DNA from 2 places in the Kitasatospora sp. NPDC008050 genome. Region 1 is predicted to be linked to the other one. Evidence: riboswitches for the same ligand, from Rfam matches in the RefSeq annotation. Region 1 holds a riboswitch; the other holds the start of a gene.

Region 1 (3,398 bases):
GCGGCTGCACGTTGGCGGCCTCGGCGCCGAACAGCGCCTTGACCCGGTCGATGGCGATCTGCTCGACCACGTCGACGTGCTCGCAGCCGCCGTAGTAGCGGCGGCCGGGGTAGCCCTCGGCGTACTTGTTGGTGAGTACCGACCCCTGGGCCTCCATGACCGCCACCGGGGCGAAGTTCTCGGAAGCGATCATTTCGAGGGTGGACTGCTGGCGGTGCAGCTCGGCGTCGACCGCGGCGGCGATCTCGGGGTCGAGTGCGTGCAGGGACTGGTTGAGAACCGTCATGGTGGCGTCTTCCCGTGAAAGGGGGCTGCCGCGCGCAGCGCGCCGTGGCAAGGGTGGCGGCGGGTGGCGGGCGAGGGGAACCTGGTGCGGGCGGCCGCCGCGCTGCGGCCGCCCGCCGTGTCGATCGCAGGCCGGCCGGGCGGCCCGGCCGGCGGTCCGGTCAGGACTTGGTGAACTCGGCGTAGCCGTCGGCGTCCAGCAGGTCCGCGGGGGCCTGGGAGACCTTCAGCTTGAAGAGCCAGCCACCCTCGAAGGCGGCCGAGTTGACCAGGGCGGGCTCGTCGGCCAGGGCCTCGTTGACCTCGGTCACCTCACCGGTGGCGGGGGAGTACAGGTCGCTGACCGACTTGGTGGACTCGAGCTCACCGCAGGTCTCCCCGGCGGTGACGGTGTCGCCGACCGCGGGCAGCTGCACGTAGACGATGTCACCGAGGGCGGTGGCCGCGTACTCGGTGATCCCGACGGTCGACACGCCGTCCGCGTCGGCGGCGGTCAGCCACTCGTGCTCCTTGCTGTACTGCAGGTGCTGCGGGTTGCTCATGGTGGTCATTCTCCAGGATGGGAAGCGGGAACGAGGGAACGGTCCGCCGAGCGGACGGTCGAAAGTCCGCGAAGTGGACGACTCGACAGCTGGGGGTCTGCTCAGCGGGCGCGCTTGTAGAACGGCAGCGCGACGACCTCGACCGGCTCGTGCTTGCCGCGCACGTCCACCGCGACGGCCGTGCCGGGGGCCGCGAAGGCGGCGTCCACGTACGCGATGGCGATCGGCTTGCCGAGCGTGGGGGAGGGGGAGCCGGAGGTGATCCGGCCGATCACGGCGGACTCGCCCTCGGTCGGTGCGCTGACCACCGCGTACTCGGCGCGCGGCACCCGCTTGCCCTCGGAGACCAGGCCGACCAGCTTGCGCGGCGGGTTGACCTCGGCCTGCGCGGCCGCGGCCTCCAGCGCCTTGCGGCCGACGAACTCGCCACTGTTGGTGGTCTTGTCGAACCGCACCACCCGGCCGAGGCCCGCGTCGAAGGGGGTCAGCGAGGTGTCCAGCTCGTGCCCGTAGAGCGGCATGCCGGCCTCCAGGCGCAGCGTGTCGCGGCAGGACAGGCCGGCCGGGACCAGGCCGTGCGGGGCGCCCGCCTCGGTCAGCGCCTGCCACAGGTGCTCGGCGTCCGCGGGGGCGCTGAAGATCTCGAAGCCGTCCTCGCCGGTGTAGCCGGTGCGGGCCAGCCAGACCTGCTTGCCGGCCACGGTGGCGGGCAGCAGCGCGTAGTACTTCAGGCCCGGCAGGTCGGCGTCGGTCACCGAGGAGAGGATCGCGTTCGCCTCGGGGCCCTGGACGGCGAGCAGCGCGTAGGCGTCGCGGTCGTCGCGCACCACGGCGTCGAAGCCGGCCGCGCGCTCGGTCAGCGCGTCCAGTACCACCTGGGCGTTGGAGGCGTTGGCGACCACCATGTACTCGTTCTCGGCGGTCCGGTAGACGATCAGGTCGTCCAGGATGCCGCCGTCCTCGCGGCAGATCATCGTGTAGCGGGCGCGCAGCACGCCGAGCGCGGAGATGAAGCCGACCAGCGCGTGGTCCAGCAGCTCACCCGCCTGCGGGCCCGAGACGGTGATCTCGCCCATGTGCGAGAGGTCGAAGAGGCCGGCCTTGGTACGGACCGCGAGGTGCTCCTCGCGCTCGCTGCCGTAGCGCAGCGGCATGTCCCAGCCGGCGAAGTCGGTCATGGTCGCGCCCAGGGCACGGTGCAGCGCGTCGAGCGCGGTCAGACGGGGGGACATGGTGAGACTCCCGAAGCTGGGTGCGGGCAGGGTGGGGTGGAGTCTCCCCGTCTGTCGTCACAACCTGAGAGCTTCACCGCACCAAGGATGACGCGGCTTGCACCGTGGGTGGGCGCACGGCACGGCCGTGTTCCGCTTTCCAGATTCGCCTCGCCCACGCGGTAGGGGTGCCTGAGAGATTCCGGGGAGGACTTGCTCCTTCGGCGCCGGTCCGTGCCCCGCCAGGGCACCTCCGGGCTCTCCCGCGCGGGTTCGAGCGGCCAGTATGAAGTTGGGTGCTGTGGAGTACGCGGACATCATGGCATGTCCGTCCGCCCGGCGGGAGAGGGGGCTGTCTCGGTACGCTTCGGCTGGACGCACTGCGTGACAAGCACCTGTGCTCGACGGTCCGGGTCAGAAGCGGGGCAGGGGCGGATGGAATCAGAGGGGTACGCCGCGACGGCGACGCAGTGGGCCGAGCCCGGTCGGGCACCGGTCGGCAGCGGCTGGCCGGCCAACGAGCTGGAGCGGGTGCTCAGCGCGGCCATCGGCGACCCCGGCGCCACGCCCCGGGTGATCGAGGTGCTGGCCCGCAGCCAGGTCTGGATCCCGCTGCCGTCCGGCGCCGACCCCTCCGGGGCCGGGCTGGACCTGCCGACCATCGAGCTGGCCGGTGCGCCCTATGTGCCGGTCTTCTCCTCCGAGGAGCAGTTCCTGCGGCACGCCCCGGGGCTGTCCTGTGCGGTCGCGCCGGCCTGGGAGTTCGCCCGCGGCCTGCCGCTGGGCATCGGCATCGCGCTCAACCCGCAGGCGCCGGTGGGCATCCCGGTGCCGCCCGAGGGGGTCGGCGAGCTGCGGCGCGGACCGCGCGAGGGGCGCTGGGAGACGATCGGGACGGGCGCGGGGGTGCCCGAGGGCGCCCGGGTCGCGCTGCGCGAGCCGGGTCCGGGCGAGGAGCCGGTGGCCTTCCTGCAGGTGGTGTGCGCGGAGCTCGCGGCGCTGGGCGGGGTGCTGACGGCCCGTCGGGCACTGGCCTCGGTGGAGGGCGAGCCGACGGTGCTCTTCGTGGGCGTCCAACTCGACCCGGCCGCGCCCGCCGACCCGGTGGAGGCCAACGCCGCGCTGGGGCGGGCGCTGGGCGTGGCACCGCTGCCCGGCGGGGTGCACATGGTGCTGCTGGACCTGGCGGACGACCCGGTGGTGGATTGGCTGCTGCACCGGGTAGCACCCTTCTACGTGCGGGGCTGAGCGGCTCGGGCCCTACGCGGCGACGCCGGCCCGGCGCCACCCGGCCCGGCGCCGCCCAGGGCGTCGGCATGACGGGTGTCGGCCGGGCCCCGTAGTCTGGCGCCCGGACCGT
Region 2 (3,398 bases), on a different contig from region 1:
GGCGCGCACCGCGAGCAGACCGGCCAGCTCGCCCTGGGAGCCGGCGTTCGGCTGGATCGAGACGGCGTCGTAGCCGGTGACCTCGACCAGCTGCTGCTCGAGCTGGCGGATCAGGGTCAGGTAGCCCTGGGCCTGGTCGATCGGGGCGAAGGGGTGCAGCTGGCCGAACTCCGGCCAGGTGACCGCCTCCATCTCGGTGGTGGCGTTGAGCTTCATGGTGCAGGAGCCGAGCGGGATCATGCCGCGGTCCAGCGCGTAGTCCCGGTCCGAGAGGCGGCGCAGGTAGCGCAGCATCGCGGTCTCCGAGCGGTGGCTGTGGAAGACCGGGTGGGTGAGGTACTCGTCCTCGCGCAGCAGGCCGGCCGGCAGCGTCTCGGCGACCGAGTCCGCGTCCACGCCCGCGACGCCGAAGGAGGCCCAGACGGCGGCCAGGTGCTCGCGGGTGGTGGTCTCGTCGCAGGAGATCGAGACGGTGTCGGCGTCCACCTGGTAGAGGTTGATGCCCGCCTCGCGAGCGGTGGCGAGAACGGCGGCGGCCCGGCCCGGGACCTTCGCGGTGACGGTGTCGAAGAACGCCTCGTGGGCGAGCTCGACGCCGCCGGCCCGCAGGCCCGCGGCCAGCGCGGCGGCGTAGCGGTGGGTGCGGCGGGCGATGTCGGCCAGGCCGTCGGGGCCGTGGTAGACGGCGTACATCGAGGCCATCACGGCGAGCAGCACCTGGGCGGTACAGATGTTGCTGGTGGCCTTCTCACGGCGGATGTGCTGCTCACGGGTCTGCAGCGCCAGCCGGTAGGCGCGCTGGCCGTCGGCGTCCACCGAGACGCCGACCAGGCGGCCGGGCAGCGAGCGGGCGTACTCGGCACGCACCGACAGGTAGCCGGCGTGCGGGCCGCCGAAGCCCATCGGGACGCCGAAGCGCTGCGAGGTGCCGCAGGCGATGTCGGCGCCGAGCGAGCCGGGCGACTTGAGCAGGGTGAGCGCCAGCAGGTCGGCGGCGACCGCGACGATCGCGCCGAGCCCGTGCGCCTGCTCGATCACCGCGGCCAGGTCGCGCACCGCGCCGGAGGCGCCGGGGTACTGCAGCAGCACGCCGAAGACGCCGCCCTCGGCGATGTCGGCCGGGATGCCCTCGGACAGATCGGCGACGACCACCTCGACGCCGGTGGGCAGCGCGCGGGTCCGGATCACCGCGACGGTCTGCGGCAGGGTGTCGGCGTCGACCAGGAAGACACCGCCCTTGACCTTGGTGACCCGGCGGGCCAGCGCCATCGCCTCGGCCGCCGCGGTGCCCTCGTCGAGCAGCGAGGAGCCGGAGGTGGGCAGGCCGGTCAGGTCGGAGACCAGGGTCTGGAAGTTGAGCAGCGCCTCCAGGCGGCCCTGCGAGATCTCCGGCTGGTACGGGGTGTAGGCGGTGTACCAGGCCGGGTTCTCCATGACGTTGCGCAGGATCACCGGCGGGGTGAAGGTGCCGTAGTAGCCCAGCCCGATCATCGGGGTGAGCACCTGGTTCTGCCGGGCCAGCTCGCGCAGTTCGGCCAGCACCTGGGCTTCGCTGCGGCCGGCCGGCAGGTCCAGTCCGGTGATGCTGCGGATCGCCTCGGGGACGGCGGCGGCGGAGAGTTCGTCCAGCGAGCCGTAGCCGACCTGGGCCAGCATCTTCTCCTGGGCGGCGGCGTCGGGGCCGATGTGGCGGGACTCGAAGGGGCTGGCGGTTTCCAGCTCGGCGAGGGTGGCGGAGCTGCGGGGGCGACCGGCGGTCGGCTGGGCAGTCATGGTGGTCGAGGCCTCCTGGTCACGGACCGGCGGGGGCACGCACGCCGCGGGCCCGCGCCGCTGTGGAGAGCGGATGGACCTGGACGGGCGAGCCCGACAGGCCTCCCCCTCTGTCATCGGGACCTGAGAGCTTCGCCCGCGCGGGGCTGACGCCCCGCCGGCTTGCACCGTCGGTGAGGGTGGTGCCCGCCGGCTCCCTCGCCCGCGGCCCTGCCCTGCTTTCCAGAGTGACCTATCCCACACGGTACGGATGCCTGAGAGATTCCGGGGAGGGTTTGCTCCTTCGGCGCCCCAGTCCCCTCTGTTTCGAAGGGTGAGGACTCTCCCGAGCGGGTTCGGCGGTCGCGCCCAGGGTACCAGCGCGGACCTCTCGGACGACCGTGCAGGTGAGCGAATGTGCTCCCCCACTTGGCGCAGCCCGCGCACGGACGGCGGCGCTTGGCTCGCCGTCATCCGATCCGTGCCTTTTGGTGTGAATCGCAGGCAGCAGCCACAGGAGGATGAGGAAAGCGTGCAGACCGACATCGATCCCCGAGACCTGATCGGGCACAAGGCCGTCGACCGCAACGGCGACAAGATCGGCACGGTGGACGAGGTCTACCTCGACGACGCTACGGGTGAGCCCGAGTGGGCCGCCGTGCGCACCGGAATCTTCGGCCGGGACGCGTTCGTCCCGCTGACCACGAGCGAGTTCTCCGGTGAGGAGCTGCGCGTGCCGTACGACAAGTCACTGATCAAGGAGTCGCCGGACTTCGGCGTCGGCCAGCACCTCTCCCCCGCCCAGGAGCTCCAGCTCTACCGCTACTACGGCCTCGACTCCCCCGGCGCCGGCCGTACGGGTGAGCGGAACACCACCGCGAACGGTTCGCCCGGCTCGACGGACCTGGACTTCGGGGTGGCCGCCGGCGCCCCCGTGGCGGCCGCGGCGACCACCATGACGCGCAGCAACGGCTCGGCCGAGTCGGGCACCACCCAGCAGACCACCCAGCTGCCCCGGGCCCAGGGCGTCGCACCGTCGGCCCCGCCCACCATCGGGCTGGACAAGCCGGTCGAGCCGCCGCCGAGCCCCACCCCCGATCCGGTGCACACCGCGCCCAAGACCGGTGCCGACCACGGCCCGGCCACCAACGCCCCGCCCGGACCGGTGGAGCTGACGCTGCGCGAGGAGCGCCTGGAGATCGTCAACGAGTGGCACGTGCTGGGCACCGCCAAGCTGCGCAAGTACGTGGTGACCGAGCCGGTGGAGCGCCGGGTGCAGGTGGTGCGCGAACGGGTCCGGGTGGAGCGGGTGCCGGTCAGCGAGGCGGAGCGGGCCACCCTCACCGCGCAGGAGATCGCCGAGGCGGTCGAGGAGGTGACGCTGCGCGAGGAGCGCCCGGCGGTGCGCAAGTACGTGGCTCCGCTCGAACGGGTGCGCCTGGTGGTCGAGCGGTACACCGAGGAGAAGGTGATCCGCGACGAGCTGCGCCGTGAGCAGGTGGAGATCCACGACAGCACGGCGCCCGCCGCCCACACCCCGATGCCCGCCCCGCAGCAGGCGGGCGCCCCCACCGGCCGCGTCGGCTGACCCCTGACGGCCCGGCCGATCCGGGCCCGACCGCGGCCCGATCGGACGGCCCGGATCC

Evidence for each region. Region 1 has a riboswitch for glycine ahead of gcvT (glycine cleavage system aminomethyltransferase GcvT). Riboswitches for the same ligand answer to the same signal wherever they lie in the genome.
Region 2: another riboswitch for glycine. It lies ahead of gcvP (aminomethyl-transferring glycine dehydrogenase); the one in region 1 lies ahead of gcvT (glycine cleavage system aminomethyltransferase GcvT).

What each region holds. Positions count from the first base shown of each region.
Region 1 covers NZ_JBIBIJ010000026.1:53,627-57,024, reverse strand. Annotated here, with positions in the region: gene glyA (serine hydroxymethyltransferase) at 1-286, opposite strand, end outside; gene gcvH (glycine cleavage system protein GcvH) at 447-827, opposite strand; gene gcvT (glycine cleavage system aminomethyltransferase GcvT) at 929-2,059, opposite strand; glycine riboswitch at 2,209-2,314, opposite strand; gene ACFZB9_RS33795 (enhanced serine sensitivity protein SseB) at 2,474-3,286, shown strand.
Region 2 covers NZ_JBIBIJ010000004.1:13,440-16,837, reverse strand. Annotated here, with positions in the region: gene gcvP (aminomethyl-transferring glycine dehydrogenase) at 1-1,773, opposite strand, end outside; glycine riboswitch at 2,006-2,111, opposite strand; gene ACFZB9_RS09375 (PRC and DUF2382 domain-containing protein) at 2,285-3,340, shown strand.